4 regions of the Burkholderia sp. YHN3-13 genome follow, and region 1 is predicted to be linked to each of the others. Evidence: predicted binding sites of a transcription regulator. Region 1 holds the regulator's gene; each other region holds the start of a gene.

Region 1 (7,871 bases):
GGTGGTCGCCGCGCTCGATGTGCCTTACCAAATCTGGCAGTACAACAAGAAGTTGCGCATGACGAAGGAAGAAGTGAAGCGCGAGCATCGCGAGAACGAAGGCGATCCGCACGTGAAGGGGCGGATCCGCCAGCAGCAGCGCGCGATCGCGCGCCGCCGGATGATGGCGGCCGTGCCGAAGGCCGACGTGGTCGTCACGAACCCGACGCACTTCGCCGTCGCGCTGCAATACACGGACGGCGAGATGCGCGCGCCGAAGGTCGTCGCGAAGGGCGTGAACCTCGTCGCGGCGCGCATCCGCGAACTCGCGGCCGAACACAACGTGCCGTTGCTCGAGGCGCCGCCGCTCGCGCGTGCGCTGTATCACAACGTCGAACTCGAGCGCGAGATCCCCGGCTCGCTGTACTCGGCCGTCGCCGAGGTGCTCGCGTGGGTCTACCAGCTCAAGCGCTTCCGCTCGGAAGGCGGCGCGTTTCCGGCGGTGCCGGTCGATCTCGACGTGCCGGCCGAACTCGACAAGGGCACGTCGGTCGCCGCCGGCGACGAACGCGAGGAAGCCGAGGACACGCTCGGCCAGCAAGGAGCGTCGCAATGATCCGCCCCCACGCTCACCCGCGCGCGCCGTTCCCCGTAGCGGCTACCGCCCCTGACGCGGCCCGGCCGGAGGCAGCATGAGCACCCCGACCACCGGCCTGTTCGCCAAGCGCCAGAACCCGTTCGCCGGCACGAACCTGCGCGCGCTCGCGGGCCCGATCCTCATCTGCATGATCCTGGGGATGATGATCCTGCCGCTGCCGCCGATGCTGCTGGATCTGCTGTTCACGTTCAACATCGCGCTGTCGGTGATGGTGCTGCTCGTCAGCATGTACACGATGAAGCCGCTCGACTTCGCGGCGTTCCCGAGCGTGCTGCTGTTCTCGACGCTGCTGCGCCTGTCGCTGAACGTCGCGTCGACGCGCGTCGTGCTGCTCGAGGGCCACACCGGGCCGGACGCCGCCGGCCAGGTGATCGAGGCGTTCGGCCACTTCCTCGTCGGCGGCAATTTCGCGGTCGGCATCGTCGTGTTCGTGATCCTGATGATCATCAACTTCATGGTGATCACGAAGGGCGCGGGGCGGATCGCCGAAGTGTCCGCGCGCTTCACGCTCGACGCGATGCCCGGCAAGCAGATGGCGATCGACGCCGATCTGAACGCGGGCCTCATCAACGAGGAACAGGCGCGCAAGCGGCGTCTCGCCGTGTCGCAGGAAGCCGAGTTCTACGGGTCGATGGACGGCGCGTCGAAGTTCGTGCGCGGCGATGCGATCGCCGGCCTGATCATCATGGCGATCAACGTGATCGGCGGGCTGATCGTCGGGATGGTCCAGCACGACATGTCGTTCGCCGCGGCCGGCACGAACTACACGCTGCTGACGATCGGCGACGGCCTCGTCGCGCAGATCCCGTCGCTCGTGATCTCGACTGCAGCCGGCGTGATCGTGTCGCGTGTCGCGACCGACGAGGACATCGGCACGCAGATCACCGGCCAGCTGTTCACGAACCCGCGCGTGCTGACGATCACCGGCGTGATCATCGTGGTCATGGGGCTGATCCCGGGGATGCCGCACTTCGCGTTTCTCGCGCTCGGCGGCGGCGCGATCTGGCTGGCCCGCGCGCTGACCCGGCGCGCGGCGGCCCGCAAGGCGGCCGGCGACGTGACCGACATCGCGCCGCCCGCGGTGCTGCCGTCCGACAGCCACGAGGCAACCTGGGACGACGTGCAGCTGATCGATCCGCTCGGCCTCGAAGTCGGCTACCGGCTGATCCCGCTTGTCGACAAGGGCAGCGACGGCGAGCTGCTCAAGCGCATCAAGAGCATCCGCAAGAAATTCGCGCAGGAGATCGGCTTCCTGCCGCCGGTGATCCATATCCGCGACAACCTCGAGCTGCGGCCGAACGCGTACCGGATCGCGCTGAAGGGCGTCGAGATCGGCGTCGGCGAAGTGTTCCCGGGCCAGTGGCTCGCGATCAACCCGGGCCAGGTGACGGCCGCGCTGCCGGGCGCGGTCACGCAGGATCCCGCGTTCGGGCTGCCGGCCGTGTGGATCGACGTCGCGCTGCGCGAGCAGGCGCAGGTGTACGGCTACACGGTGGTCGACGCGAGCACGGTCGTCGCGACGCACCTGAACCATCTCGTCGTCCAGCACGCGGCCGAACTGCTCGGCCGCCAGGAAGTGCAGGCACTCATCGAGCGCACCGGCAAGGACGCGCCGTCGCTCGTCGAGGACCTCGTGCCGAAGACGATTTCGCTGACGACGCTGCAGAAGGTGCTGCAGAACCTGCTCGAGGAAGGCGTGCCGATCCGCGACATGCGCACGATCCTCGAGGCCGTGTCCGAACACGCGGGCCGCGGCGACGCGTACGAGATCACGGCCGCGGTGCGGCTCTCGCTCGGCCGCGCGATCACGCAGCAGTGGTATCCGGGCGCCGGCGAAATGCAGGTGATGGGCCTCGATGCGAATCTCGAGCGCGTGCTGTCGCAGGCGCTCGCCACCGGCGCGAACCCGGGCCTCGAACCCGGCCTCGCGCACAACCTTCTGACCGGCACGCAGCAAGCGATGCTGCGTCAACAGAATCTCGGGCTGCCGCCCGTGCTGCTCGTGCAGCACGCGCTGCGCGCGATGCTCGCGCGTTTCCTGCGCCGCAGCCTGCCGCAATTGAAAGTGCTGTCGTATGCCGAAGTGCCGGACACACGCACGATCAAGGTCGTTAACGTCATCGGGGGTTCCGCTTGAACATTCGCAAATTCACCGGCGCAACGAGCCGCGACGCACTTCGTCTCGTGCGCGAGGCGCTCGGCGCCGACGCGGTCGTGCTGTCGAACCGCACGCTCGATGACGGCAGCGTCGAAATCGTTGCACTCGCCGATTCGGACCTGGCCGCGGTGACGCCGCCGGCCGCCCGCTCGCGCCTCGCCACGCCGCGCCTGCCGGAATCCGTGCCGGCCGCCGCCGTGCCGGGCATCGTGTCGCGCCCGGGCGCGGTACCGGCGCGCCCGGTCATGAATCCTTATGCCGCCGGCGAAGGCGGGCTGCCGGACGTGTTCTCGTCCGTGTTCGGCGCGAGCGCCGACGCGGAGGAGCCGGACGCGCACGCGTCGGCGCTCGATGCGGATGCGCCGGCCGGCATGCCGCCGGCTGCGGCCTCGCCGCCGATCGCCACGCCCGCCGCCGGCATCGCCGCCGACACCCCGGCCGCCGGCGCGGCCGAACCCGCCCCCTGGCTGGTCGAGCACGCGAAGCGCCTGACGCAGCAGCGCGACGCGCTGATCGCACGCGCGCAGGCGCCGGCCACGCCGCCCGCGAGCGCACCCGCGCCGCAGGCCGCCGCGCGCGCGACGCCGCCCGACTGGGCGCGCGACATCGTGCGCGACGCCGAGCGCCGGATGCCGGCCGCCTCCCGCGCGCCCGACACGGGCGCCGCGCACGCGGCAAAGACGGCCGAGCGCACGCGCCTGTCCGCCGACACGGCCGCCGCGGTGGCCGACGCGGTGAAGTCGCGCATCGAGCGGATCGTCAACGACACGGTGATGCAGGAACTCGGCGAACTGCGCGGGATGATGGAAGAGCAGTTCGACAGCCTGAAGTGGCACGACCGCCAGCGTCGCAGCGCCGTGCACGGCGCGCTGACGAAGCACCTGTTCGCGGCCGGCTTCTCCGCGCAGCTCGTGCGGATGCTGGTCGACAACCTGCCGTCCGGCGACGGCACGCAGACCTTCGAACAGGCCGCCGAATGGGCGCAGTCGGTGCTCGCGTCGAATCTGCCGGTGCTCGACAGCGAGGACGCGCTGATGGAGCGCGGCGGCGTGTTCGCGCTGATGGGGCCGACGGGCGTCGGCAAGACGACCACCACCGCGAAGCTGGCCGCGCGCTGCGTGATGCGCTTCGGCGCGAGCAAGGTCGCGCTGCTGACCACCGACAGCTACCGGATCGGCGGCCACGAGCAGTTGCGCATCTTCGGCAAGATCCTCGGCGTGCCGGTGCACGCGGTGAAGGATGCGGGCGATCTCGCGCTCGCGCTGTCCGAGCTGCGCAACAAGCACATCGTGCTGATCGACACGATCGGCATGAGCCAGCGCGACCGCGCGGTGTCCGACCAGATCGCGATGCTGCACGGCGCGAACGCGCCGGTGCAGCGCCTGCTGCTGCTCAACGCGACGAGCCACGGCGACACGCTCAACGAAGTCGTGCAGGCATACCGCAGCGCGGGCGAGCATCCGCACGCGGCATCCTCCGATCTCGCCGGCTGCATCCTCACGAAACTCGACGAGGCGACCCACCTCGGCGGCGTGCTCGACACGGTGATCCGCTACAAGCTGCCGGTCCACTACGTGTCGACCGGCCAGAAGGTGCCGGAGAACCTGTACGTCGCCTCGACCAAATTCCTGCTGAAGAGCGCGTTCTGTGTGCCGCGCGACGGCTCCCCCTTCGTGCCGCAAGACGAGGACATGCCGACGCTGCTTTCCGCACTGACCGCACGTTCCACCGCCGAGCTGCACGAGGTGCGATTTGGATAAACGGATCATCGACCAGGCCGAAGGGCTGCGGCGCCTGCTGGCCGGGCGCGCGTCGCGCATCGTCGCGGTGACGGGCGGGCCGACGGGGGTGGGCTGCACGTCCGCCATCGTGAATCTGGCGACGGCGCTCGCGTCGCTCGGCAAGGACGTGCTCGTCGTCGACGAACGCGCCGACGTGCATTCGGCCAGCGCGACCCTGGCGGGCGCGTGGCTGCGCGACGGCGAACGCACGCGGGTGGCTGCCGGCTTCGGCCTGTGCGCGGCCGCGCGGCTCGCGCGTGCCGGCTACAGCGACGCGCAGTTGAGCGATTTCATCGACGGCCCGGCCGACATCGTGCTGGTCGACGCGCAGCTCGGCGCCGACGGTTCGTTCTCGGCGCTCGCCCGCGAGGCCCACGACGTGCTGGTCGTCACGCGGGTCGCCGCGCAGGCGATCACCGAGGCGTACGCATGCATGAAGCGGCTGCATTTCGCGCACGCGTTCGCGCAGTTCCGCGTGCTGACCAATCACGTCGGCAGCCACGCGGACGCGAAGACGGCCTTCGACAACCTCGCGGGCGTCGCGAGCCGCTACCTGACCGTGTCGATCGCCGACGCGGGCTGCGTGAGCGCCGATCCGCTCGTCGAGCATGCGCGCGAACTGATGCACGCGGTGGTCGATGCGTTCCCGTCGTCGCCGGCTGCGCGCGACTACCGGCAGATTGCCGCCGACCTGCTGTACTGGCCGATGCGCCCGCGGCCGGGCACGGGGCGCGCGGTCCACGCGGGCGGCAAGCCGTCGTATGAGGCCGGCGCGGCACACGCCGCGTGAGCGCCACCGGAAGGAGAGAGCCATGATGTACAACGCTCAAGGAAAGATGTCCCAGGCCGACGTGCTCGCGCAATATGCGCCGCTCGTGCGTCGCCTCGGGCTGCAGCTCGTCGCGAAGATGCCGGCGAGCGTCGACCTCGACGATCTGATCCAGGCCGGCATGATCGGCCTGATGGACGCGGCCGGCCGCTACAAGGAAGACCAGGGCGCGCAGTTCGAGACCTACGCGACGCAGCGCATCCGCGGCGCGATGCTCGACGAGCTGCGCAGCAACGACTGGCTGCCGCGCAGCCTGCGCAAGACGTCGCGCGAGGTCGAGCACGCGGTGCACCAGGTCGAGCAGCATCTCGGCCGCTCGGCGAGCGAGACCGAGATCGCCGAGCACCTGAAGATGCCGCTCGACGAATACCAGGGGATGCTGCAGGACCTGCACGGCAGCCAGCTCATCTACTACGAGGATTTCGACCGCGCGGCCGACGACGAGCCGTTTCTCGACCGCTATCGCGTCGATCACGCCGATCCGCTGTCGGCGCTGCTCGACGAGCACCTGCGCGAGGCGCTCGTCGAGGCGATCGAGCGGCTGCCGGAGCGCGAGAAGCTGCTGATGTCGCTGTACTACGAACGGGGTCTGAATCTGCGCGAGATCGGCGCGGTGCTCGAGGTGAGCGAGTCGCGCGTGTGCCAGCTGCACAGCCAGGCCGTCGCGCGCCTGCGCGCGCGGCTGCGCGAACAGGCCTGGGTCGGCGCGGAGTCCTGACCCTGTCAGGGCGGCCACGCGCGCCGACGCCGCGCGCTTGTGCCGTGCTTGCGTCGCCGTGCTCGCGCATTTTGCGCGCCGATTTGCTACAATCCCCTCCGTTTTCCGAGGAGCGTTGCGACGGACCGTCCGTGTCCGCCAGGCTCGGAAGGCTTCACCAAGCAGCCGTGCGGCGCGTTCAGCGATCGTCGCGCCGGCCCCGCTTCCTGAACGGCGCTCACGTCACCAATCTAGAACTTTTTTAGAAAGGAGGGCGTGATGAACGCCATTATCGATTCCAAGGCTTCCCACGATTACGTCGTCGCCGACATGGCACTGGCCGGCTGGGGCCGCAAGGAACTCAACGTCGCCGAGACCGAAATGCCGGGCCTCGTGCAGATCCGCGACGAATACAAGGCGCAGCAGCCGCTGAAGGGCGCGCGCATCGCCGGTTCGCTGCACATGACGATCCAGACGGGCGTGCTGATCGAGACGCTGAAGGCGCTCGGCGCGGACGTCCGCTGGGCCTCGTGCAACATCTTCTCGACGCAGGATCACGCCGCGGCCGCGATCGTCGAAGCCGGCACGCCGGTGTTCGCGTTCAAGGGCGAGTCGCTCGACGAATACTGGGAGTTCTCGCACCGCATCTTCGAATGGCCGAACGGCGAATTCGCGAACATGATCCTGGACGACGGCGGCGACGCAACGCTGCTGCTGATCCTCGGCGCGAAGGCCGAGAAGGACCGTTCGGTGATCGCGAAGCCGACCAACGAGGAAGAAGTCGCGTTGTACAAGTCGATCGCGAAGCACCTCGACATCGATGCGACCTGGTACTCGAAGCGCCTCGCGCACATCAAGGGCGTGACCGAGGAAACCACGACCGGCGTGCACCGCCTGTACCAGATGGAAAAGGACGGCCGCCTGCCGTTCCCGGCGTTCAACGTGAACGATTCGGTCACGAAGTCGAAGTTCGACAACCTGTACGGCTGCCGCGAATCGCTGGTCGACGGCATCAAGCGCGCGACCGACGTGATGATCGCGGGCAAGGTCGCGGTCGTCGCGGGCTACGGCGACGTGGGCAAGGGCTGCGCGCAGTCGCTGCGCGGCCTGGGCGCGACCGTGTGGGTCACCGAAATCGATCCGATCTGCGCGCTGCAGGCGGCGATGGAAGGCTACCGCGTCGTGACGATGGAATACGCGGCCGACAAGGCCGACATCTTCGTGACGGCGACCGGCAACTACCACGTGATCAACCACGATCACATGAAGGCGATGCGCCACAACGCGATCGTCTGCAACATCGGCCACTTCGACTCGGAAATCGACGTCGCGTCGACGCGCCAGTACCAGTGGGAAAACATCAAGCCGCAGGTCGACCACATCATCTTCCCGGACGGCAAGCGCGTGATCCTGCTGGCGGAAGGCCGCCTCGTGAACCTCGGCTGCGCGACCGGCCACCCGTCGTTCGTGATGTCGAACTCGTTCGCGAACCAGACGCTCGCGCAGATCGAGCTGTTCGTGCGCGGCAACGAGTACGAGAACAAGGTGTACGTGCTGCCGAAGCATCTCGATGAAAAGGTCGCGCGCCTGCACCTCGCGCGCATCGGCGCGAACCTGTCCGTGCTGTCGGACGAGCAGGCTTCGTACATCGGCGTGCAGAAGGACGGCCCGTTCAAGCCGAACCACTACCGCTATTGATGCGTCGCGGCCGCCGCCGTGCCGTGCGCGCCCCGCTGCGGGACGCACGGTGCGGCAGCGGCCCGGCGCCG
Region 2 (7,871 bases), on a different contig from region 1:
CGGCGGCCGGCTTCGACGCGGCCTGCGTCGTCGACGCATCGGGCGCGGCGGTACTCGACGCGTCGCGACGCGTGACGACGCTTTGCTTCAGCGTCTGCGCGAACGGCACGGCGGTCGCGGTCGCCGATGCATCGTTGCCGGCGGCGGATGAACCCGCGCCGCGGGCGGCCTTGAGTGCGGCGCCGGCGGTATCGAGCAGCGCGCCGAGCAGGGGCAGGGGAGGCATGTCGGTTCTCTCGTTCGAATGCGGTGGTCGGTTACGACGAGCGGGCCGCGTCGGCCCGCATGCGCAGGATCTTCGCGGCGTGTTCGTCGGCGTCGCGCTGTTCGCGCCGGGCCTCGCGCGTCGCTGCCTGCGCGACGCCGCGCGCCTGCAGGATTTCATACGAGCCGACGGTGCGTTTCTTTTGCTGCCAGTTCGGGCGCGCTTCGTCGATGCGGACTTCGGCGGCGGCCAGCACGTTGCGCTGCTGCGCGATCGCCGCGTCGAGCGTGTCGATGAACGCCTGGAAATTGCGCCAGTTGCCGGCCGGCATCCCGTGTTGCGCGGACTGCGCGAAGCGTGCGTGATATTCGTCGCGGTAGCGCAGCAGCGCGTCGAGCTGTTCGGCGGCCGCGGTGCGGTCGCGCTGCGCGGTGCCGAGCTGCTTCGCGGCCGAGTCGAGGTCGTCCTGCGCACGGTCGAGCAGCAGTTGAAGGGGAAAGCCGTGAGCCATCGGGATCAGCCTCCGTAAGCGTCGAACAGCGCATCGAGCGCGGCGAGGCTCGGTGCGAACGGCGCGCATTCGCGAAAGCCCTGCTGCAGGAATGCCTCGATGCGCGGATAGAGCGCGATCGCGCGGTCGAGCTGCGCGTCGCGGCCGGGTGCGTAAGCGCCGACCGCGATCAGGTCGCGATTGCGCTGATAGCGCGACAGCATCTGCTTGAACTGCCGTACATGATCGAGATGGCCTTCGTCGATCAGCGCCGTCATCGCGCGGCTGATCGACGCCTCGATGTCGATCGCCGGATAGTGGCCGGCCTCGGCGAGCGCGCGCGACAGCACGATGTGGCCGTCGAGGATCGCGCGCGCCGAATCGGCGATCGGATCCTGCTGGTCGTCGCCTTCGGTCAGCACCGTGTAGAACGCGGTGATCGAGCCGCCGCCCTCGGGCCCGTTGCCGGTGCGCTCGACGAGCGCGGGCAGCTTCGCGAACACCGACGGCGGATAACCCTTGGTCGCGGGCGGCTCGCCGATCGCCAGCGCGATCTCGCGCTGCGCCATCGCGTAGCGCGTCAGCGAATCCATCAGCAGCAGCACGTGCTTGCCCTGGTCGCGGAAATACTCGGCGAGCGAGGTCGCGTACGCGGCGCCCTGCATCCGCAGCAGCGGCGACACGTCGGCCGGCGCGGCGACGACGACCGAGCGCGCGAGCCCGTCCTCGCCGAGGATCTGTTCGATGAATTCCTTCACTTCGCGGCCGCGTTCGCCGATCAGCCCGATCACGATCACTTCGGCGCTCGTGTAGCGCGCCATCGTGCCGAGCAGTACCGACTTGCCGACGCCCGAGCCCGCGAACAGGCCCATCCGCTGGCCGCGGCCGACGGTGAGCAGCGCGTTGATCGCGCGCACGCCGACGTCGAGCACGTGGTGGATCGGCTCCCGATCGAGCGGATTGATCGACGGCGCCGACAGCGGCGCATCGACTTTCGCGGTGAGCGGGCCGAGGCCGTCGAGCGGGCGGCCCGACGCGTCGACGACGCGCCCGAGCATCTCCCAGCCGACCGGCAGCCGCTTCGCGCCCGCGAGCGGGTCGGCGACGGGCGCGGCCTCCCGCGGCCACACGCGCGCGCCGGGCAGGACGCCGGCGACGTCGGTGGTCGGCATCAGGAACAGGCGGTCGCCGGCGAAGCCGACGACTTCGGCTTCCGCATGCGGCAGCGTGCTGCCGGGCGGCAGTTCGATCGTGCATTCGGCGCCGACCGACAGGCGCAGCCCGATCGCCTCGAGCACGAGGCCGGCCGCGCGCGTGAGGCGCCCGCAGGGCCGCAGCGGCAGCGCGCGGTGGCTGCGCGCGGCGAGCCCGTTCAGGTGCGTGCGCCAGTGCGCGAGATGCGGATTGTGCGGCGCGCGCGGGGCGGCGGCAGCGGCGTCGGCGCCCGCGTGCGGCGCGGCGGAGTGAGCGGTATCGTGCGCGGCGGCCGGCCCGAACGACGCGAGCGCGAGCTCGCGCTCGAGCGGCGTCATGCCGTCGTGCGCGAGGGCCTCGGGCGGCCGCGTTACCACGTGCTCACCTTGCCGATCGCGGCGGCGACGCGCTGCCAGCGGGTGGGCAGCGTCGCGTCGACCTCGCCGGTCGCGGCGTGCGCGCGGCAGCCGCCGCGCTCGATCGACGCGTCGGTGCGCACGGTCCAGCCGAGCGTATCGAGATCGTCCTGCAGATAGGCTTCGACGACGGGCAGGTCGGCCGGATTCACCGCGAGATGCGGCGCGCCGGACAGCGCGGGTTCGGCCGCGAGCACGTCGCGCACGGCCGCGACCAGCGCGGCCGGGTCATGCTTCACGTGCTGGCGCACGACCTGCTGCGCGATGTCGAGCGCGAGCTGCGCGATGTCGGACGCGAGATCGTGCTCGATGTTCGACACGGCCTCGCGGAACGATGCGGCAAGCGCCGCCAGCTGCGCGGCCTGTTCGCGCGCGTCGGCCTGGCCGGCCTCGAAACCCTGTTCGCGGCCCTGCTCGAAACCGGCCTGATAGCCGAGCGCCTGGCCTTCGACGTGGCCGGCGGCATGGCCTTCGGCGTGCGCGGCGTCGCGCACGCGCTGCAGGTCCTTGGCGAGCGCGGCGGCGGCGGCCGCCGCGTCGTCGGGCGGCGGCGGGGGCGGCGGCGGGTCGAACGACGCCATCTCCCACCGCTGGTACGCGGTGAGGGTGCCCACGCGATCGCTCGCCGAATCAGACATACGCGTCTTCCGCCTTGCCGCCGATCACGATCTGGCCGCTCTCGGCGAGATTGCGCACGATCTGCAGGATGCGGCGCTGCTGTGTCTCGACTTCGGACACGCGCACCGGGCCGCGCGCGTCGAGATCCTCGGCGAGCAGTTCGGCCGCGCGCTGCGACATGTTCGCGAGGAACTTCTGGCGCAGGGCGGGCGGCGCGCCCTTCAGCGCGATGATCAGCGTTTCCGACTCGACTTCCTTGAGCACCATCTGGATCGCGCGATCCTCGAGGTCGAGCAGGTTCTCGAACACGAACATCTGGTCGACGATCTTCTGCGCGAGATCGGCGTCGTACTGGCGCACGCTTTCGAGCACGCCTTCCTCGTGCACGCTCGTCATGAAGTTCAGGATCTCGGCCGCGGTGCGGATGCCGCCCATCGGGCTGCGCTTCAGGTTGTCGCTGCCGGACAGCAGGCCCGTCAGCACGTCGTCGAGTTCGCGTAGCGCGGCCGGCTGGATGCCGTCGAGCGTCGCGATCCGCAGCATCACGTCGTTACGCAGCCGCTCGGTGAAGCACGATGCGATCTCCGATGCCTGGTCGCGGTCGAGGTGCACGAGGATCGTCGCGATGATCTGCGGATGCTCGTTCTTGATCAGTTCGGCCACGGCGCCCGAGTCCATCCACTTCAGGCCCTCGATGCCGCTCGTGTCGCTGCCCTGCAGGATGCGGTCGATCAGTACGCCGGCCTTGTCCTCGCCGAGCGCCTTCGTCAGCACCGAGCGGATGTAGTCGCTCGAATCGAGCGACAGCGCGGTGTGCTGCTCGGCTTCCTTCGCGAACTCCTGCAGCACGTCCTCGACCTGCTCGCGCGTGACGTTCTTCAGCGCGGCCATCGCGGCGCCGATCTTCTGGACCTCGCGCGGCGCGAGGAACTTGAATACCTGCGCGGCCTCTTCCTCGCCGATCGACATCAGCAGCAGCGCGCTCTTGGTCAAGCCTTCAGCGTTCATCGGACACCCAGTTCTTCACGACGGTGGCGACGATCTTCGGATCCTGGCGGGCGATCGTGCGCGCGTAGTCGAGGTTGCGTTCGTAGCGGTTCTTCTCGGTTTCGAAGCCGAGCAGCATCGTGTCGGGCTCCTCCGTCTTGGCCGGCGCGGGCAGGCCGTCGAGCGCGACCGGATCCTCCGGCGCCGCGAGCGCCGGCGCGGCCGGCTCGGGCGGCGGGAACGCGCGGCGCATCGCCGGGCGCACGAACATGAAGTAGAGCGCCGCCGCGGCCACCGCGATGCCGAGCCACTTCGCGGCTTCCTTCGCCATCGCGATCATGTCGGGCTGGCGCCACCACGGCAGGTCGGCGTACGGGTCGCTCGCGGTCGAGAACGCGCTGTTCACGACGTTCACCGAGTCGCCGCGCTTCTCGTCGTAGCCCATCGCGTCCTTCACGAGCTGCTCGACCTGCGCGAGCTTCGCGGGCGGCAGCGGCTGCATCGTCACGTGGCCCTTCGCGTCGGCGACCGGCTGGTAGTTGACGACGACCGCGACCGACAGCCGCTTCACGCTGCCCATCGGCTGCTCGAGGTGACGGATCGTCTTGTCGAGTTCGTAGTTGGTCGTCTGGTCCTTGCGGTCGCTGACCGGCGTCGTCTGCGGCGCGTTCTGGCCGTTGCCGGCGACCACCGGCGCGGACGCCGGCTGCGGCGGCGTGTTCGACAGCGCGCCCGGCACGCCGGAGGCGCCGCCCTGCGCGAGTTCGGTCGAGCTGCTGGTCTGCTGGCTGCGGATCGCCGATTGCTGCGGATTGCCGTTCGGGCCGTAGCTTTCGGACGTCTGCTCGACCTTCGAGAAATCGAGGTCCGCGCTGACCTGCGAGCGCGCGTTGCCGGCGCCGAAGATCGGCGCGAGGATCGCGTCGATGCGCTTCTGCGTGTTGCGCTCGACCTGCTGCACGTACTTGAGCTGGCTCGCGTCGAGGCCGGAGGCGGACGCGGTCTGGGTCAGCAGGTTGCCGTCCTGGTCGACGATCGTCACGTTCTTCGCGGGCATGTCGGGCACGCCGGACGACACCATCCGCGTGATCGCCTGGACCTGTCCCTCGTCGAGCACGCGGCCCGGGTAGAGGTCGACGAACACGGACGCGCTCGGCGCTTCCTTGTCGCGCACGAAGACCGACGGCTTCGGGATCGCGAGATGCACGCGCGCGCTGCGCACGGCGTTGATCGATTCGATGGTGCGCTGCAGCTCGCCTTCGAGCGCGCGCTGGTAATTGATCTGCTCGGCGAACTGGCTGATGCCGAATTTCTGGTTGTCCATCAGCTCGAAGCCGACCGAGCCGCCCTTCGGCAGGCCCATCGCGGCGAGCTTCAGGCGCGTTTCGTGCACCTGGTTCGACGGCACGAGGATCGCGCCGCCGGCGTCGGCGAACTTGTAGGGAACGTTTGCCTGCTGGAGCGCGGCAATGATCGCGCCGCCGTCGCGGTCCGACAGGTTGCTGTACAGCACGCGGTAGTCGGGCGCGCGGCTCCACAGCACGAGCGCGGTGATCGCGGCGATCGCGAACGCGACGGCGATCAGGAACGGCAGCTTCGGGTTGCCCTTCATCCGCGAGATGCCGGGAATGCGTTCCGCGAAGCCGCCCAGCCCGAAGTCAGCGCCGGCGACGCCCGCGCCCGGCAGCGCGGCGGCCGCGGCGGCGCCGGGCGCCGGGCTGGCGAGGCCCGCGCGGGCGTCGGGGTTGATCAGCGAGTTGGCCTGCGAATCCATGCGTCGAGTTTCTCCGGAGCGGGACCACTGAGCCCGCTCGGACGAGCGGGCGGACAATGACACGATGCGATTATCGGGATCCGACGCGCACTCCGATCGACCGAAAAGAGCGGGGTTTCCCCCGTACTTTCTCGGCTTTGACAGGCGGCGCGCTGCTATCCTTTTTTGCGATCCGGCATGGTGCGCGTGGTGCGGCGCCGGCGGAACGCCCGGTGCGTCCGGGTCTCTTCTCTAAGTCTGGGGACAGCATGACTGCGAACGTCAGCGGAATCGGTTCGGTGTTGCAACAGATGCAGTCGATGGCCGCGCAGGCGTCCGGCGGCGTCGCGAGCCCGACGGCGGCGCTTGCCGGCTCGGGCGCGGCGACGGCCAGCACGTTCGCGAGCGCGATGAAGGCGTCGCTCGACAAGATCAGCGGCGACCAGCAGCACGCGCTCGGCGAGGCGAAGGCGTTCGAGGTCGGCGCGCCGAACGTATCGCTGAACGACGTGATGGTCGACATGCAGAAAGCCAACATCGGCTTCCAGTTCGGGCTCCAGGTCCGCAACAAGCTCGTGAGCGCCTACAACGACATCATGCAGATGTCGGTGTGACGGGCGTGCCGGGCGGGGCCGGCGGGCCGGCTTCCCGAGCCGGCGGCCGCCGCTTGCGCCTAAAGGTTTTCAAATCCCTTCCGATAACTCCGGAGAAGGCCGCGCCGTGCGATGCACGGCGGCGGCGACCGTATAGCCAAGGCAAGACAAGGAGAAGCGCATGTTTTCCCCAGGGCACGCTGGAGCCAGTGCATACGCGCGTGTCGGCGTCGAGACGGGGGTGATGGGCGCCTCCCCGCACCGGCTGATCGCGATGCTGTACCAGGGCGCGCGGCAAGCGATCGCGCTGGCGCGCATGCATTTGCAGCAGGGCAACGTGCCCGCGCGCGGCGACGCGATCGGCAAGGCGATCCGGATCGTCGAGAGCGGCCTGCAGGCATCGTTGAACCACGACGCGGGCGGCGAGATCGCGGACCGGCTGGGCGCGCTGTATGCGTATATCGGCCGGCGCCTGCTCGACGCGAACGCGCAGGCGAGCGACGCGATGCTGGTCGAGGTCGACGGGCTGCTCGCGACGCTCGAGGAAGCTTGGACGGGCATCGCCCCGGAAGTCGCGCGGATGGCCGCGCAACAGGCAGCGGAAGCATCACGATGAATCACAAGGCCGAATACTTCGCACGTTACGAGGCGCTCGCCGCCGTGTCGGGGCGCATGCTGTGCGCCGCCCGCGGCGCCGACTGGAGCGCGCTGCCGGGGTTGCAGGCCGAATTCATGCAGCTTGTCGACGGGCTGAAGGAAGCCGATCCGGGCGTCGCGCTCGACGAATCGGATCTCGGCCGCAAGCTTGACCTGATCCGCCGCATCCTGGCCGACGACGCGGCGATCCGCGATCTCGCGAGCCCGGACGTCGCGCGGCTGTCCGCGCTGTTCGAGGCGCGGCGCTCGACCCAGGTATTGACCGATCTCTATCGCGCGCGCGGCTAGGGCCCGTCGACGGGAGAGGCCGGCGCGCCGTACCCGCGGATGGCACCGGCGTGCCGTGCCCGGATTCGCAACGAAGTGGCTGAGGTGAGCAGGCTCCGATCATGACCGGTATCGACTCCGTTGCGGCCGCGCTGCTGGCAAGCCGCCTCGACAGCCTGCTGACCGACACCGTATCGGCACCCGCCGGCGGCGGCGCGACCGCGCAGGTCGGCACGCCGGGCAGCGGTGCGCCGTCGTCGTCGCCGGCCGGCAGCCCGCCGGCCGCGCCGCCGGCCTCCACGCAGACCGCGCTGTCCGATGTCGGGCGCGTGCTCGACGCGATTTCACGCGCGGGCGGCGATGCGACGCCCGCGATTGCCGGCCGCACGCCGCTGCTGGCCGATCCCGCCGTGCTGCTGACCGATCCGGCCGTGCCGGCGCCCGTTGCCGCCGCCCCCGCGTCGGCTTCATCCGCGCCGGCTGCGCCGTCCCCGCCGGCCTCCGCGGCGGCATCGTCCGCCGCGGCCGCCCGTGAAGCGGCCGCGCCGCTGCCGGTCGCCGCGCTGCGCGCGGCGCTCGCGCAGGCCGTGAGCGAGAGCGGCCTCTTCTACGAATCCCATCTGGCGCAGTGGCTGGCCGGCCAGCGTCCGCTCGCGGCGCTGATGCGCGAGCCGCAGGCGCGCCTGACGGC
Region 3 (7,871 bases), on a different contig from region 1:
CGTTGTCGATCATCGCGACCATCGCGGTCACCGGGTTGACGTTGCTGCCTTCGAGCGAATTCGGCGTGACGACCACGTTCGGGTCGGCGTCGGCCGGATTGCCGTCGGCGGTGCGGAACAGCCCGTCGTTGCCGCGCGTGAGCGTGGCCGGATCGGGATTGACGAGCTTCATCTGGTCGACGATCGCGACGGCCGTCGGCGGATCGCCCGGCATCAGCGCGGACACCGTGCCGTCCTTGCCGATCGTCACTTCCGCGTTCGGCGGCACCGAGATCGGGCCGCCGTTGCCGATCACCGGCAGGTTGCTCGCGTTGACGAGCTGGCCGTTCTCGTCGACGTGCAGGTTGCCGGCGCGCGTGTACGCCTCGCTGCCGTCGGCCACCTGCACCGACAGCCAGCCGGCGCCCTGCACGGCGACGTCGAGCGGGTTGCCGGTGCGCGTGATCGGGCCCGGTGCGTAATCCGCGCCGGGCGTCGATGCGAGCACGTAGGTGCGCGTCGTCGTCGGGTCGACGTTGCTGCCGTCGCCGAAATTCATCGGCACCGCGCGATACGTCGCGAGCTGCGCGCGAAAGCCCGTCGTCGACGCGTTCGCGAGGTTGTTCGCGACGATCGCCTGCTGGTCGAGCGACTGCGACGCGCCCGTCATCGCCGTGTAGATCAGTCGGTCCATGGCTGCCGGTTATCCGCGCTTACAGGTTGATGAGCGTCTGGTCGACGGTCTGCTGCGTCTTGATCGTCTGCGCGTTGGCCTGGTAGTTGCGCTGCGCGGTGATCAGGTTGACGAGCTGCGACGTGAGGTCGACGTTCGAGTTTTCGAGCGCGCTGCCCTGCAGCGTGCCGTGGTTCGTGCTGCCCGGCGCGGAGATCTGCGGCACGCCCGATGCGGAGGTTTCCGCGTACTGGTTGCCGCCGAGGTTCACCAGCCCGTTCGGGTTGTTGAAGTTCGCGAGCGCGATCTGGCCGAGCACGGCGGTCTGGCCGTTCGAGTAGTTGCCGGTCAGCTTGCCGTCGGCGCCGATCGAGTAGGTCGTCAGCGTGCCGCTCGCATAGCCGTTCTGCGCGAGGTTGTTCACGCCGTCCTTGCCGCCGTACTGCGTGGTGCCGGTCAGGTCGAGCGTGAGGCTTTGCGGCGTCGCCGAGCCGTCGGTGTTCGGCACGGTGAACTGGAACTGGCCGAGCGACGTGGTCGGCGTCGGCGGCGTGCCCGTCGTCGTGCTCTTGATCGCGCCCGACGTATCGAACGTGACCGTGCCGAGGTCGGTCGCCGTCGCGGCGCCCTGCACGCCCGCGTACGCTTCCCACGTACCGGCCGACGACTTCACGAAGTACATGTTGACCGCCTGCGAACCGCCGAGCGAGTCGTACACCTGGATCGACGTCGAGTAGTTGTACGTCGTGTTGTCGGTCGGGTCGAACGGCGTCTTGGTCGGCGTCTTGTCCTGCGAGTTCAGGTTGAACTGGCCGGTGATCTTGGTCGTCGCGGTCGGTGCGATGTTGGTCGTCGGCGCCTGCAGCGCCACGGTCTGCGCGGTGTTGATCACGCCGCCCGCGTTGGCCGCGTAGCCCATCAGGTTGCGGCCCTGCGAGTCGACGATGAAGCCGTTCTTGTCGCGCTGGAACGTGCCGTCGCGCGAGTACGTCGTCACGCCGTTGTTCGACATCTGGAAGAAGCCGTTGCCGTTGATCGCGACGTCGAGCGACGAGTTCGTCGTATTGATCGTGCCCTGGCCGAACTGCTGCTGCACGGCATTCAGCGACGTGCCGATGCCGATCTGCGTGTTGACCGACGTCGCGACCGAGTTCGCGTACATGTCGGCGAACTGCGCGGTGCTCGACTTGAAGCCGACCGTGTTCGCGTTCGCGATGTTGTTGCCGATCACGTCGAGTGCGTTCGAGGCACCGGCGAGGCCGCTCAGACCCTGTTGATAACCCATTTCGATCTCCGTTTCGTGAAAGCTCGATCAGTTGGTGGTGGTGTCGCCGGCCGTGGTCGACGTCTTGACGTTCGGGAAGATCGACGCGACCTGGGTGAGCCCGACCGTCGTACCGTTCGACAGCACCAGCCCCGCGGTGCCGTCCGCCTGCTTGATCACGCTCTGCACCGTGGCGGCCGCCAGCACGGTCGGCGCGTAGTTCTTGCCGTCGGTGCCCGTGTACTGCGCGCTGACCGTGTACGCGCCGTCCGGCAGCGCGTTGCCGGCCGCGTCGGTCGGCGTCCAGTTGAACGGCACGGTGCCGGCCGACTGCTTGCCCGCGTTGATCGTGTTGACGACGACGCCCGCGCTGTTCTTCACGGTGATCGTCAGGTTCGACACGTCGCTCGTGAGCGACACGCCGAACGGCGACGCCGCGCCGCTCTTCACCGCGACCGAATTGCCCGGCGCGAGCACGTTCGTGCCGATCAGCAGCGCGGCCTGCGTCTGCTGGCCGGCCGTGAGCTGCGTCGACAGCGACGTCAGCGACGTGTTCAGCTGCGCGATGCCGCTCACCGTGTTGATCTGCGCGAGCTGCGACGTCATCTGCGAGCTGTCGACCGGGCTCGTCGGATCCTGGTTCTGCAGCTGCGTGACGAGCAGCTTCAGGAACGTCGCCTGCAGGTCGCTCGCCGACGTGCCGTTGGTCGACGACACGTTGTTGGTGTTCATCGTGTCGGTCGGCAGGTTCGACACGTTCGTGCCGTTGCTGCCGATCGTCGTGCTGGAGGAAGTCATCCTGGTTGGCCTTCTGTCGGGTCTGTGAGGTCGGCGGGCGAACGGCTTACGAGCCGATCGTCAGCGTCTTGAGCATCAGCGTCTTCGCGGTGTTCAGCGTCTCGACGTTGGCCTGGTACGAGCGCGACGCCGAGATCATGTTCACCATCTCCTGCACCGGATCGACGTTCGGCATCTGCACGTAACCGTTCGCGTCGGCGGCCGGGTTCGCCGGGTCGTAGGTCGACTTCATCGGCGACGGGTCGTCCATCACCTTCGTCACGCGCACGCCGCCCACGCCCTGGCCGGACGCGGTGCGCGCGCCGCCGATCGGGTCGGTCGCGAACACGACCTGCTTGGCCTTGTACGGCTTGCCGTCGGGGCCGGTGGCGCTGTCGGCGTTCGCGAGGTTCGACGCGGTGACGTTCAGGCGCTGCGATTGCGCGGACAGCGCCGAACCGGCGACGCCGAAGATGTTCATCAACGAAGGCATGGTGGCTCCTGGTGCGTGTGCTCGGGTACGGTTGCGCTTACGAGTTCGTCGAGATCGCGGCGATCATCGCCTTGATCTGCTGGGTCATCACGGTCATCCCGGTCTCGTAGTGCAGCGCGTTGTTCGCGAACTGCACGCGTTCGACGTCGAGATCGACCGTGTTGCCGTCGAGCGACGGCTGCAGCGGCATCCGGTATTGCGCGCGGCCGTAGTCGTCCGACGGGCCGCCGGTCGGGATCAGCTTCGCGGTGCCGGCCATGTGGCCGGCCGCCGTCGACACCATCGACATGCCGCTCGTCACGCCGGCCGGCTGCGTCATCGGCAACTGCGCGGCGTTGCTCGGCGCCAGGCCGCCGCTCGTCAGCTTCAGCGAGCGCGCGAGCGTCGACGCGAAATCGACGTCGCGGGCCTGGTAGCCCGGCGTGTCGGCGTTCGCGATGTTCGACGACAGCAGTTCCTGCCGGTAGGCGCGCACGTCGAGCGCCTGTCGGCCGAACGCGAATTCCGCATCGAGTTTGTCCAGCATGTGTGCGTCTCTCCGTATGAAGCGCTGCACGCCCCTCGCGCCGGATGGCGACCCGAGAGGCTTTTTTCCATGACAGCGATGGTAGGCGTCGGACGCAACCGGCAATCGGGCGAATAACGCGGCAAAGGCCCCCTCTATTCATCGTTTGCGCGACGGCCCGGCTCCCTAGAATGCAACTCGGATCAACGGATCGAGGACACGGCGATGACGGACAGCGCACTTCGCGGCAGGAACGGGCGGCTCACGCGCGTCCGGCGTGCGTGCGTGCTCGCCGCGGCGCTGTGGATCGCCGCACCGGCCGTGCACGCGGAAGACGGGATGATCGTGATTCCCGGCCGCGGCGAGACGGCGGAAGCCGCGCTCGCGCACGCCAACGCGGCGAACGGCGGCCAGTTCGGCGGGCCAACGGGAATGGCCTCGGGTGCGGGCATCGCGCCGGAAGCGGGCCGCGCGGTTTCGGGTGCGGGTGCCGCGGCCGGCTACGCGGCGCAACCGGCCGGCGCGATGGTCGTGACGACCGTCCCGCCGCCGGCGCCCGCGCCCGTTCGTGCAGCCGCCCATGCGAACGCCGGCTACGGCGCGCAGCCGCGCGCCGCCGACCCGACCGCGATCGCGACGGTCGTCGCCGGCACGGCCGAATCCGCGTCGAATCCCGTGCGGCCGGCGCCCGCGCCGGCAGCCGTCGCCCGTTTCGCAGCGGCCCGCGCCGCGTCAGCCGCACCGGCGCCGCGCGCGGCAGCGGCTTCCGCGCCTCCGGCCCCGGCCGCCGCCGCGACGCAGCCCGCGACGCCGCCCGGCCAGCAGGATCCCGAGACGATCCGCCGCGCGGCCCTCGCGTTCCTGCAGCAGCAGATCGCCGGCCTGCCCGGCAAGACCACCGCGACGGTCACGACCGCGTTTCCGCGCGGGCTCGCCGCGTGCACGACGCTCGAGCCGTTCCTGCCGACCGGCGCGCGCCTGTGGGGCCGCACGACGGTCGGCGTGCGCTGCGCGGGCGAGCGGCCGTGGACCGTCTACCTGCAGGCGAAGGTCGCCGTGCAGGCCACCTATTACGTCGCCGCGCGCCAGATCGCGCCCGGCGAGCCGCTCTCCGCGGCCGACCTGGTCGCCCGCGACGGCGACCTGACGGTCATGCCGCTCGCGGTGATCACCGATCCCGCGCAGGCGATCGGCGCGACCGCGCTCGCGCGCATCTCGGCCGGCCTGCCGCTGCGGCAGGACATGCTGAAGAGCGCGGCGTCGGTATCCGCCGGCCAGACGGTGCGGGTCGTCGCGGCCGGGCCCGGCTTCACGATTTCGGCCGAAGGCAGCGTGCTCGCGAACGCGGCGCCGGGCCAGTCGGTGCGGGTGCGGATGGCGGCGGGCCAGATCGTCACGGCGATCGTCAAGGACGCCGGCACCGTGGAAATTCCGCTATAGGGACGGATCGAACGGCAAGAGTGTAAAGAATTGTTTATTCGGAGCATTTCGGGCTCGCGATGCTAAAGTTCGGGCCGACCCGGCCGTTATCTGGGTCAAACCGTACAGGAAACCCATCGTGAAGATCGATTCCACTCCGAACCCGAGCCCCCTGGCGCCGACCGGCAACGGCGCGTCCCGTGCGCAATCCGGCACGGCCCAGTCGTCCGCGCCGGCGGCCGACGCCGGATCGACCGGCGGCGACACGAGCGTGAACCTGTCGGGTCTGTCCGGCCAGCTGCGCTCGGTATCCGCGTCGGGCGACGCCGATATCGACACGGGCTTGGTCCAGTCGATCAAGGACGCGCTGAACAACGGCACGTTGACGATCGACGCGAGCAAGATTGCCGACGGCGTATTGAACACCGCCCGCGAGCTGCTGCAGCAGCAGCGCCCGCAGAGTAACTAAGCCGGCCCAGGCCGGTTCCACCGGTTTGCCGGCGCGCGCCCACCGCGCGCACCGGCGCGACGAGCATGACGCGATGAGAGAAGAGCTGCTGGCCACGGTCAACGACGAACACGCGACGGTCGAAGCGTTCGCGTCCCTGCTCGTCTACGAGGAAAAGGCGCTGACGACGGCCGAGCCGCTCGAGATGCTGCCCGGCATCGTCGAAAGGAAAAGCGCGCTGATCGACCGGCTCGCGCAGCTCGAACGCACGCGCGACACGCAGCTTTCCGCGCTCGGTTTTCCGGCCGGCAAGAAGGGCATGGACCAGGCCGCCGAGCGCGATGCGCGCCTCGCGGGCCGCTGGCAGTTGCTGCAGCAGGCCGCCGAACGCGCGCGCCAGGCCAATGCGAACAACGGAATGCTGATCCGCATCCGGATGGACTACAACGAGCGCGCGCTCGCGGTGCTGCGCTCGGCGCCCGCACCCACCGGCGTCTACGGCCCGGACGGGCGCGTCTCGGCGCTGGCCCGCTGACCGGCCGCCGCCGCCGCACTCACCGCCTCTCGCCGCCGTTCGCGGCCACTCACGATTCGACAGACCGGGCCCGAGCCCGGCACCCACGGTCCCTTCCGATACACGGCCGCGCAACCGCGCCGCCGTCCCGTCACAACAATCAGAAGAGGGCCGCATGCCGTATTTCCGTATTCCGTTGTTTTCCCGTATCGTCGCCGTTTCCGCTGCCGCGGCGCTGGGCGCCGCGCTGACGCTCCCCGCCGCGCGCGCCGCCGGCCCCGCGCCGCTGCCCACGCCGACGGGCGACATGTCGTTGTCGCCGGCCGGCCCCGACGTCGCGCCGCCGGCCGCGTCGGGCACGCCCGGCGCGACGGCGCGCGCCGCGCGCCGCGGGTCCGACACCTACACGTACCTGCGCTGCTGGTACCGGATCGACGCGGATCCGCTGAAGCCGGCCGCGACCTACGAATGGGCGCGCGACCCGGCCGGCGGCGACTGGTATCGCGTGCCCGGCTACTGGTGGGCCGACGGCGTCACGCAGTGGAAGAACATGTTCTACAGCACGACGCCGCAGGACACGCTCGCCGACGTGTGCCGCAAGACGCTGGCCGCGAAAGGCATCCAGGCCGGCCTCACGCAGGCGGTCGCGGCCAACAACGCGCTGTCGTTCAACTACACGGTGTGGACCCTCGACGACGCGCGGCAGGATGCGCGCGTCAACAAGCTGATCGTGTTCGGCGACAGCCTGTCCGACACCCAGAACATGTTCAACGCGAGCCAGTGGAAGCTGCCGAACGGCACGAGCTGGCATGCGGGGCGCTTCAGCAACGGCCCGGTGTGGGCCGAATATCTCGCCAACGCGCTGCGGCTGCCGTTCTACAACTGGGCGATCGGCGGCGCGGCGACCGACCAGCACCTCGTCGTGCCGGGCCTCGTGCAGCAGATCGACTCGTGGCGCGAATACATGGATCGCGCGCCGGACTACCGGCCCGCCAACACGCTGTTCGCGGTGTTCGCGGGCGGCAACGATCTCGTGAACTACGGGCGCTCGCCCGAGCAGGCGGCGAATGCGGTGCGCGACAGCCTCGAGCGGCTCGCCGCGGCCGGCGCGACGCGGATCATGCTCGTCACGCTGCCGGACGTGTCGCGCGCGCCGGTGTTCGCGACCCGCGCCGACACGGCGAGCGTCGCCGCGCAGGTCAGGGACTACAACCGGCGGCTCGTCGACGCGGCCGCCGCGCTGCGCGATCGCTACGGCGCGGCGCTGCGGCTCGAGGTGTTCGACGCCTATGCGCCGTTCGACGACCTGCTGAGCCACCCGGCCCGGTACGGCTTCGACGACGCGACGCGCGCGTGCCTCGACATCCCGAAACCGTCGTCGCTCACCTACCTGGGCGCGCAGACGCCGCGGGCGGACTGCCGCGACCCGGCGCGCTTCGTGTTCTGGGACACGCTGCACCCGACGACGCGCACGCATGCGTGGCTCGCCGAGCGGATCGCGCCGTTCGTGCGCGCGCGCCTGCTGAACTGACCGCCGCGGGCGGCGGTGCCTACAGCAGCGGACACGCGGTGACCTGCGTGCCGCGCTCCACGCACAGCCGCTCGTAGTCGCGCAGGTACGCGCGCTCGCCGTCGTCGAGCAGGTCGAGATCGATCAGGTCCCAGTCGTAGCCGACCGTCACGATGTTCTCGAACGTCACGGTATCCGGCTGCGTGTCGTCGGGCCGGATGATCACGATGTTCTCGATCCGCACGCCGCCCTTGCCCGCCAGGTAGATGCCCGGCTCGACCGAAATCAC
Region 4 (7,871 bases), on a different contig from region 1:
GTAGATCCGCGTGACGGCCATCACGCCGATGTTCTCCGCGTACGTCGTGACGCCCGTGCCGCCGACGCTGCCCGACACGATCGTCGCGAGGCCGTCGCCGATGAACGCGCGGCCGACGTAGCGGTCGAGGTTGTGCCCCGTCATCGCGCTGACGGCCTTGATGTGGCCGAGGTTCTCGGCGACGAGGATCACCGCGATCGGCGCGAGCATCAGCATCGCGTGCGGGTCGAACACCGGGGCGCGGAAGGCCGGCACGCCGAACCACGCGGCCTGCCCGACGATCGAGAAGTCGATCGGCTTGCCGAGGCCCATCCCGTTGGTCGCGATCGCATGGATCGCGTAGGCAATCGCGAGCCCGACGAGGATCAGCAGGCGCTGCATCATCCCGCGCGCGAACACCGCGACGCCGCCGACGCACAGCACCGTGACGAGCGCCATCACCGAATCGAAGGTCGACGCCGAGACGCCCTTGACCGCGATCGGCGCGAGGTTCAGCCCGATCACCGCGACCACCGCGCCGGTCACGACCGGCGGCATCAGCGTCTCGATCCAGCGCGTGCCGATCGCCTGCACCAGCGCGCCAAGCGCGACGTAGACGACGCCGCACGCGACGATCCCGCCGAGCGCGACCGGAATGTTCGGGTTCGGGCCGCTGCCGCCGTAGCCCGTCACCGCGATCACGAGGCCGATGAACGCGAAGCTCGAGCCGAGGTAGCTCGGCACGCGGCCGCCGACCAGCACGAAGAACAGCAGCGTGCCGATGCCCGACATGAAGATGCACAGATTCGGGTCGAAGCCCATCAGCAGCGGCGCGAGCACGGTCGAGCCGAACATCGCGACCACGTGCTGCACGCCCATCGCGATCATCTGCGGCCACGCCAGGCGTTCGTCGGGGCCGACCACGCGCGATGCCGCGCCGGTCGATTGGACCCGCCAGCGCGGGAAGTAGGAATCGGACATGGGGAAAGGGCTCCTGTCGGTCGCCGGCTGCCTGGGATGCGCCGGTCTGGAATCTGGCGCGAGTTTACGGAGCGGAGATGGGGCTGGCAAGCGCGCCGGCACGCGCGGCTGATGGGCGTGTGACGTAGTGTCCCGCCCGCGCGGACCGGTGCGCGGCCGCGCGGCCCGGCGAAGCGGCCGCCCGCGCGGGGCACGCGGGCGGCGGAGGGCGCCGGCGCGGACGTAAGCGTGCGCTCACATCGCCGCCGGCGCGCGGTGCATCAGGGGTTGATGTACTGGAACAGCGACATGTTCTGCAGTTGCACGTAGGCCTTCTGCGCGCCGGTCAGCGCGTTCTGCACCTGCAGGTACTGGCTGATCGTCGTGACCATGTTGGTGCTGGTCAGGTCCGACAGGTTGCTGGTCGTCTGCAGCGACGCCGTCTGGTTGACGGCCTGCATCGCCTTGACTTCCTGCTCGCGGCCGCCGACCGATGCCTGGATCGTCGTGACGTTGCGCATCGTGTTGCCGAGCTTGGTCGAGCCGGTCATCAGCGCATTCTTCAGCGCCGCGCCCGCCACCGCATTCGCCGTCACGGGCGTCTTCAGCGCCGAGATCATCGCGTCGAGCGTCGAGAACACGTCGGAGCCGCCGCTCGCCTGCGGCGCGGGCGAGACCGCGAACGTGTCGCCGGCGGCCGGCGTGCCCGATACGGCCACCGTCATCCCGCCGCCGAGCGAGATCGCCGAGCCCGCCGAATAGGCCTGCGCCGGCGTGGTGGTCGGCGGGCTGGCCGAATTGTCGGTCACCGTGTAGGTCGGCGCGGCGGCCGTGCCGCCGAACGTGATCGAGAACTGATGGCCGTTCGTCGCGATCGACGGATTCGTCACCGTGACCGCGCCGATCGTGCCGGTGCCCGTGTTGCCCGCGCCGGCCGACGGCACCGGCGAGCTGCCGATCGCCGGCACCGACATGAAGACGGCCGCGCCCGTGTCGCCCTGCGCCACGGTGCTCGAATCGGCGATCTGTACCTGGCGCGTCCCCGTGTCGCCGACATAGGTGACGCTGCCGCTCGGCGTCGTCGAAAACGGCGCCGCCGAATTCTTCGTACCGGCGAACAGGTAGTTGCCCGCGCCGTCGTTGGTGTTCGCGAGCGTCATCAACTGGTCGCGGTAACCCTGCAGCTGCGTCGCGAGCGCCGAGCGGTCGCTGTCGGACAACGAACCGTCGCCGGCGCGCACGAGCAGCGTCTGCGCGCTCGTCAGCACGCTGCTCACGCTCTGCAGCGTCTGGTCCTCGGCCTGCAGCGACGCGAGCGCGGTGTTCTGGTTGGTCGCGTACTGCGACAGCGTCGCCGACGTCATCGACAGCTGCACGGCCTGCGCCGCGCCGGCCGGGTTGTCGGCCGCCGTCTGCAGGCTCACGCCGCTCGAGATCTGCTGATACAGCTGCGCGAGCTGGGCCTGCTGGTCGTTCATTTGGGAAACGTTCAGCTGGAAGAACTGGGCGCTGGAAATCCGCATCGCTTCTATTCCTCGAATCCGGTCAGTTGAACAGGCCGAGCACGGTCTGGAACAGCGTCGCCGCCGTCTGGATCACCTTCGCGTTCGCCTGGTAGAGCTGCTGATACTGCATCAGGTTGGCCGCTTCCTCGTTCTGGTTCACGCCCGACACCGACTGCTGCGCCTCGGTGATCTGGCCGATCAGCCCGGTCTGCGCGGCGCTCGACGATTTCAGCTGGGTCGTCGTGTTGCCAATGCCGTTCACGTAGCTCGCATACGCGCCCGTGAGTGTCGTCGTGCCGTTGCCGAGCGCCTTCGCGTTGACCAGCTTCGACAGCGCGAGCGCGTTGGAGCCGTCGCTGGTGCCGCCCGCGTACGGCCCGATCGTGAACGAGTCGCCGGTCGCCGGTGCGCCGGACAGCGTGACGCTCACGCCGTTGAGCGCGCCCGCGGCCGTCCCCGACATCGTCAGCGTCGCGCCGGCCGCCGGGTCGTACGGGACGGTGTCCGTCGGGTTGTTGATCGTGACCGACGTCGGCGGCGTGGTGCCGATCGTCACCGTGGTGCCGACCGGGAAGCCCGTCAGCGTCTTCGCCGTCGCGTCGTAGGTCAGCTTGGTCGTCGGCACCTGGTAGCCCGCGGTCACGCCGCCGAGCGTGATCTTGCCGGTGCCGGTGTTGGTGCTCGCCGCCGACGTGACGGCCGGCGACGCGGCCGCGATCGCCGACGCGCTCGTCGTCGCGAGGCCGAAGCCGTTCAACGCGCCGCGCGTCGGCAGCACGGTGAACTTGTCGCCGGCGTTCATCGCGCCGGACGGGGTCGAGAAATTCAGCCCGCCGAGCGAGACCGGCATCGGCCCCGCCTTCTGGTCGACCACCGCGCCGCTCGCGCGGTCGGTCAGCGTGTAGTTCGTACCGTCGAACGAGAGCGTGTAGTCGCTCGTCGTCGGCTGCGACGCGTTCGCGAACGACACGGACAACGACGCGTTGCCGGTATTGCCCTGGTTCGAGTACACGGTCGGCGACGGCATCGTGAACAGGTTGCCGCCCGGGTTGCCCGACAGGTCGATGCCGAGCGCGTTCTGCGCGTTGACCTGCGCGGCGAAGCTGGTCGCGATCGCGCCGAGCTGGGCCTGCGCGGGATCGAGCGTCTGGCTGCGGAACGCGAGCAGGCCGCCGAGCGTGCCGCCCGACAGCGACGAATCGGGCAGCGCCTGGTTCGGCCCCTGCGGGTTCGCGCCGGCGATCCCCTGCGACACGACGGTCAGCTCGCTCGGATCGGACGACGACGTGACGGCCGCGAGCTGGTAGCTCTTGTCGGCGACGACGAGCGGCTGGCCGCCCGCCAGGAACACGCTGTAGCCGCTGTCGTTGCGCACGACCTGGATGCCGGCGAGGCCCGACAGGTTCGACACCGCGAGGTCGCGCTGGTCCATCAGCTGGTTCGGCGGCTGCCCCTGGCTGCTCGCCGCCGCGATCTGCTGGTTCAGCTGCGCGATCTGCGCGGTGTACGAGTTGATCTGCGACACGGTGCTGGTGAGCTGCGTGTTCACGCTCTGGCGCAGCGCGTCGTACTGCTGGCCGGCCGCGTTGATCTGGTTGGCCAGCGTCTGCGCGTTGCTGATCGCGGTCTGGCGCACCGACGGGTCGGACGCGTTGTTCGCGACGTTCTGCAGCCCGGTGAAGTAGCTCGTGATCCCGGTCGAGATCCCCGCCGTCGGGCTGCCGATGTAGTTGTTCAGCTGCGCGACGAGCGTGTACCACGTCGACAGCGCGCCGCCCTGCGTCTGCGCGGTGTTCAGCTGGTCGCTCAGGTACTGGCTGTACTGGCGCTGCACGGTGACGGTGCTCACGCCTTGCGGCATGTAGCCGCTGCCCGTGTACTGGCCGCTCGTTTCGGCATAGACCGGCCGCTCGACCGAATAGCCGGGCGTCGCGGCGTTGCTGATGTTGTTGCCGGTCGTCGTGAGGCCCCAGAGCGCGGCATTCAGGCCGCTGACGCCGAGGTTCATGAGTGTGTTGGACATGCGCGATCCTGATGAGCCGGCCGCGCTGCGGCCGCCGGGTTGCGTGACTCCCGGTATAACGGCCGCCGATCGAAAAAATTGAGGAAAAAATGCACGCGCGACGCGCGCGTGCGCGTCGCCGGTCGAAGCGTCCGGCGGGCAGGGCCGGCGGCGGGTCGCGGGGCGCGCCGGGCAAGGCCGGCGGCCGCGGGCGCGTCAGGCCCGCGCGAGCGAGCGGCGCTTCATTTCGAGCTGCGTGATCAGCCGCTGCAGCGTGTTTTCCGCGCTACCCGGCAGCGACATGTAGCGAAAGCCGAGCTGGTAGCGCCGCGACCCGTTCGGCATCTGCGTCGAGCGCTGCGACACCAGCTGCAGGTCGAGCGACAGCTTGCCGTGGCCGGTCAGCTCGAGCTCGACGTCCGGCAGCAGCGTGCCGACCTCGAGCGCCTCGACGCGTTCGTCGGCCGTGCGCAGCCCCACGCCGCCGAGCGACAGGTTATGCACCTCGAACAGGAAGCTCTCGCCGTCCGGCAGCTTGCCGCGGCACAGGAACGGATCGACGATCGGCGCGTCGACGCGGAAATATTCGCGGCGCTGGATGCAGACCAGCACGTCGGGGAAATCGGCGACGAACGCGGGCAGCCCCTCGAAGCGCGTCTCGCGCGGCGTGCCCGTGGTGAATTCGACGCGCACGCCCTCCGGCGAAGCCGCGAACGTGCAATGCGACGCGCCGAGGATGCCGGCGTTCTGCTCGGACAGCGCACCCCAGTCGAACGTGAACGTCCGCGCACCGACATCGACCTCGAGCAGGCGCGTGACGAGCTGGCCGCCCGGGTACTGGACGGTCAGGAAATCGCCGCGGTTCACGAGGTTGCGCAGCTGCACGCCGATTTCCAGCGGATTGCGGCGGGCATAGTCGGGCCCGGAGTGGCCTGCATCCAGGCTGGGGTCCGTCGACGTTTCGATATTCATGGCTAGCCGGTCTTTCTTGTCATGAGCGCCCGGACAACCGGTGCGCAGTAAAACCGGGCCAGATCACGAGCCCGGTCACAGGTCTCTCACACTTAGCGGCAGTGCTGACCGAAAGTTTAGATCGAATTGGCGAATTTTTTCGCGCAAACGTTGAAACCGCGCGCGGCGAGTTGCCGGGCGCGGTCCGAAAGGGGCGAGCGGAGGGCGGCGGGCGCCCGTTTCCGGCGCAACCGGGCGCGGGCCGTCAGCCGATCTGCTGCATGATCGAGATCAGCTTTTTCGCGTAGTTCGGGTCGGTCGCGTAACCGGCCTTCTGCATCCCGTGCGCGAAGCCTTCGACGCTGCGACTCGCGCTGAGCACGCCCGAGTAGCGCGGGTTGTTCTTCAGCAGGTTCGCGTAGTCGGTCATCGCGTGCTCGTACGAGTCGTACGCCCGGAACTTCGCGACCACGCGGCGCGGCGTGCCGTTCACGTATTCGGTCGTCAGCGCCGACACCGTGCGGCCCGTCCAGCTCTTGTTCGCCTTGATGCCGAACACGTTGTAGCTGGTCGAGCCGTCGGCCGCGCGGATCTCGCGCTTGCCCCAGCCCGACTCGAGCGCGGCCTGGCCGACGATGAAGCGCGCCGGGATGCCGGTCGTCGCGCTGGCCGCCTGCGCGGGGCCGGCGAGCCGGTCGACGAACGCGTCGGCGTCCTGCACGCCGCTCGCGCCCTTCAGCGGCGGCGTCAGCGCGCTGCCGGCCGAATAGCCGCGCGCGCCGGCGAGCCCGCCGTTGTTCGCCGCGTTCGCATAAGCCTTCGCCATCGCGTTCATCGCGGCGAGGCTGCCTTCGTTGCCGGCCGTGCCGAAGCCGGCCGCCCCCAGGCCGCCCGCGCCGGCGCCCACGTCGGCCGCCGTGTCGCTGCCGGCACCGGCGCCGGCGTTGCGCAGCAGCTGCTTCATCAGCGCGTCGGCGACGCCCATCCCGCGCGTCGACATCTGCTGCGCGAGCTGCTGGTCGAGCATCGACGTGTACATCTTCGACGTATGCGAATCGAACAGGCCGCCGTCCGGCGACGCGTCGCGCATGCTCTTGAGCATCATCTGCGTGAACATCGCGTCGAACTGGCCCGCGACCGCCTTCGCGCCGGCCTGCGGCGACTGCCTCGCCTGCGCGCGCAGTGCATCGAAACCCTGCACGTCGAGCGCGAAGCGCTGCGTGAGGTCGTTCGCGTTCGGAAGGTTCGCTGCCATTTAGATGACCTCCAGGTCGGCGCGCAACGCGCCGGCCGCCTTCATCGCCTGCAGGATCGACATCAGGTCCGCCGGCGTCGCGCCGAGCGTGTTCAGCGCCTTCACGACGTCGGCGAGGTTCGCGCCGGCCGTCACCATCTTCAGCGCGCCGTTGTCCTGCTTCAGCTGGATCTGCGACTGCTGCGCCACCACGGTCTGCCCGTTCGAGAACGGCCCCGGCTGCGACACGACCGGCTGCGTATTGACGACGACCGACAGGTTGCCGTGCGCGACCGCGCAGCTCTGCAGCGTGACCATCTGGTTCATCACGATCGAACCGGTGCGCGCGTTCAGGATCACCTTCGCCGCGGCCTTGTCCGGACTCACGTCGAGGTTCTGCAGCCGCGCCATGAACGCGACCTGCTGCGCCGAATCGGCCGGCGCCGCGAGCTGGATCGTGCGGCCGTCGAGCGCCGTCGCGGTGCCCGGGCCGAAGCTCGAGTTGACCGCGGACACGATCCGCTGCGCGGTGCCGTAGTCCATGTCGTTCAGCTGCAGCTGCAGCACGCCGTTCATCTGCGCGATCGCGTTCGGCACCGCGCGTTCGACGATCGCGCCGCCGACGATCCGGCCGGCCGCGAGCTGATTCACCTGCACGCGGCTGCCGTTCGCGCTGGCGCCCGCGCCGCCGACCGCCATGTTGCCCTGCGCGAGCGCGTACACCTGCCCGTCCGCGCCCTTCAGCGGCGTGAGCAGCAGCGTGCCGCCGCGCAGGCTCTTCGCGTTGCCGAGCGACGATACCGTCACGTCGAGCGCCTCGCCCGGCCGCGCGAACGGCGGCAGCGTGGCCGTCACCATCACGGCCGCGACGTTCTTCAGCTGCATGTTGTTCAGCGACGACGGGCCGCCGTTCGCCGAACCGTTGTTGATCGAGATGCCGAGGTTCGCGAGCATGTTCGCGAGCGTCTGCGTCGTGAACGGCGTCTGCATCGTCTGGTCGCCCGTGCCGTCGAGGCCGACGACGAGGCCATAGCCGATCAGCGGGTTGTCGCGCACGCCCTGGATCTGCGCGAGGTCCTTCAGGCGTTCCGCCTGCGCGGGCGCCGCGCCGAACACGCAGGCCGCGGCCACGGCCGCGAACGCGACGGCGAGCCGCGCGGCGGCTTGCACGCGGGCCGACAGGCGGCGGATCGGGGTCGTCTGCATCGTCATCACCACGGCGCGATGTTGAGGAAGAAGC

Evidence for each region. Region 1 encodes FliA, which starts transcription of late flagellar genes. Its sites were predicted from a motif close to CTAAAGTTTNNNNNNNNNNNGCCGNTA; they were not measured.
Region 2: the regulator FliA is predicted to act here: its motif matches at 6,337-6,363, upstream of fliS (flagellar export chaperone FliS).
Region 3: the regulator FliA is predicted to act here: its motif matches at 5,194-5,220, upstream of flgM (flagellar biosynthesis anti-sigma factor FlgM).
Region 4: the regulator FliA is predicted to act here: its motif matches at 4,524-4,550, upstream of flgK (flagellar hook-associated protein FlgK).

Annotation. Positions count from the first base shown of each region.
Region 1 covers NZ_JBVVNQ010000018.1:79,237-87,107, forward strand. The annotation lists gene flhB (flagellar biosynthesis protein FlhB) at 1-595, shown strand, start outside; gene flhA (flagellar biosynthesis protein FlhA) at 672-2,774, shown strand; gene flhF (flagellar biosynthesis protein FlhF) at 2,771-4,555, shown strand; gene AC0KUR_RS30235 (nucleotide-binding protein) at 4,548-5,366, shown strand; gene AC0KUR_RS30240 (RNA polymerase sigma factor FliA) at 5,389-6,123, shown strand; S-adenosyl-L-homocysteine riboswitch at 6,225-6,349, shown strand; gene ahcY (adenosylhomocysteinase) at 6,382-7,800, shown strand.
Region 2 covers NZ_JBVVNQ010000006.1:304,777-312,647, reverse strand. The annotation lists gene AC0KUR_RS17180 (flagellar hook-length control protein FliK) at 1-226, opposite strand, end outside; gene fliJ (flagellar export protein FliJ) at 258-716, opposite strand; gene fliI (flagellar protein export ATPase FliI) at 722-2,227, opposite strand; gene fliH (flagellar assembly protein FliH) at 2,260-2,943, opposite strand; gene fliG (flagellar motor switch protein FliG) at 2,936-3,931, opposite strand; gene fliF (flagellar basal-body MS-ring/collar protein FliF) at 3,921-5,684, opposite strand; gene fliE (flagellar hook-basal body complex protein FliE) at 5,933-6,277, shown strand; gene fliS (flagellar export chaperone FliS) at 6,438-6,872, shown strand; gene AC0KUR_RS17140 (flagellar protein FliT) at 6,869-7,201, shown strand; gene fliK (flagellar hook-length control protein FliK) at 7,303-7,871, shown strand, end outside.
Region 3 covers NZ_JBVVNQ010000006.1:262,224-270,094, forward strand. The annotation lists gene flgF (flagellar basal-body rod protein FlgF) at 1-673, opposite strand, end outside; gene flgE (flagellar hook protein FlgE) at 693-1,937, opposite strand; gene AC0KUR_RS16935 (flagellar hook assembly protein FlgD) at 1,965-2,714, opposite strand; gene flgC (flagellar basal body rod protein FlgC) at 2,761-3,186, opposite strand; gene flgB (flagellar basal body rod protein FlgB) at 3,224-3,712, opposite strand; gene flgA (flagellar basal body P-ring formation chaperone FlgA) at 3,917-5,131, shown strand; gene flgM (flagellar biosynthesis anti-sigma factor FlgM) at 5,250-5,579, shown strand; gene AC0KUR_RS16960 (flagella synthesis protein FlgN) at 5,653-6,093, shown strand; gene AC0KUR_RS16965 (SGNH/GDSL hydrolase family protein) at 6,248-7,603, shown strand; gene AC0KUR_RS16970 (M24 family metallopeptidase) at 7,623-7,871, opposite strand, start outside.
Region 4 covers NZ_JBVVNQ010000006.1:252,762-260,632, forward strand. The annotation lists gene AC0KUR_RS16885 (solute carrier family 23 protein) at 1-960, opposite strand, end outside; gene flgL (flagellar hook-associated protein FlgL) at 1,221-2,462, opposite strand; gene flgK (flagellar hook-associated protein FlgK) at 2,485-4,467, opposite strand; gene AC0KUR_RS16900 (flagellar brake protein) at 4,663-5,418, opposite strand; gene flgJ (flagellar assembly peptidoglycan hydrolase FlgJ) at 5,663-6,652, opposite strand; gene AC0KUR_RS16910 (flagellar basal body P-ring protein FlgI) at 6,653-7,837, opposite strand; gene flgH (flagellar basal body L-ring protein FlgH) at 7,843-7,871, opposite strand, start outside.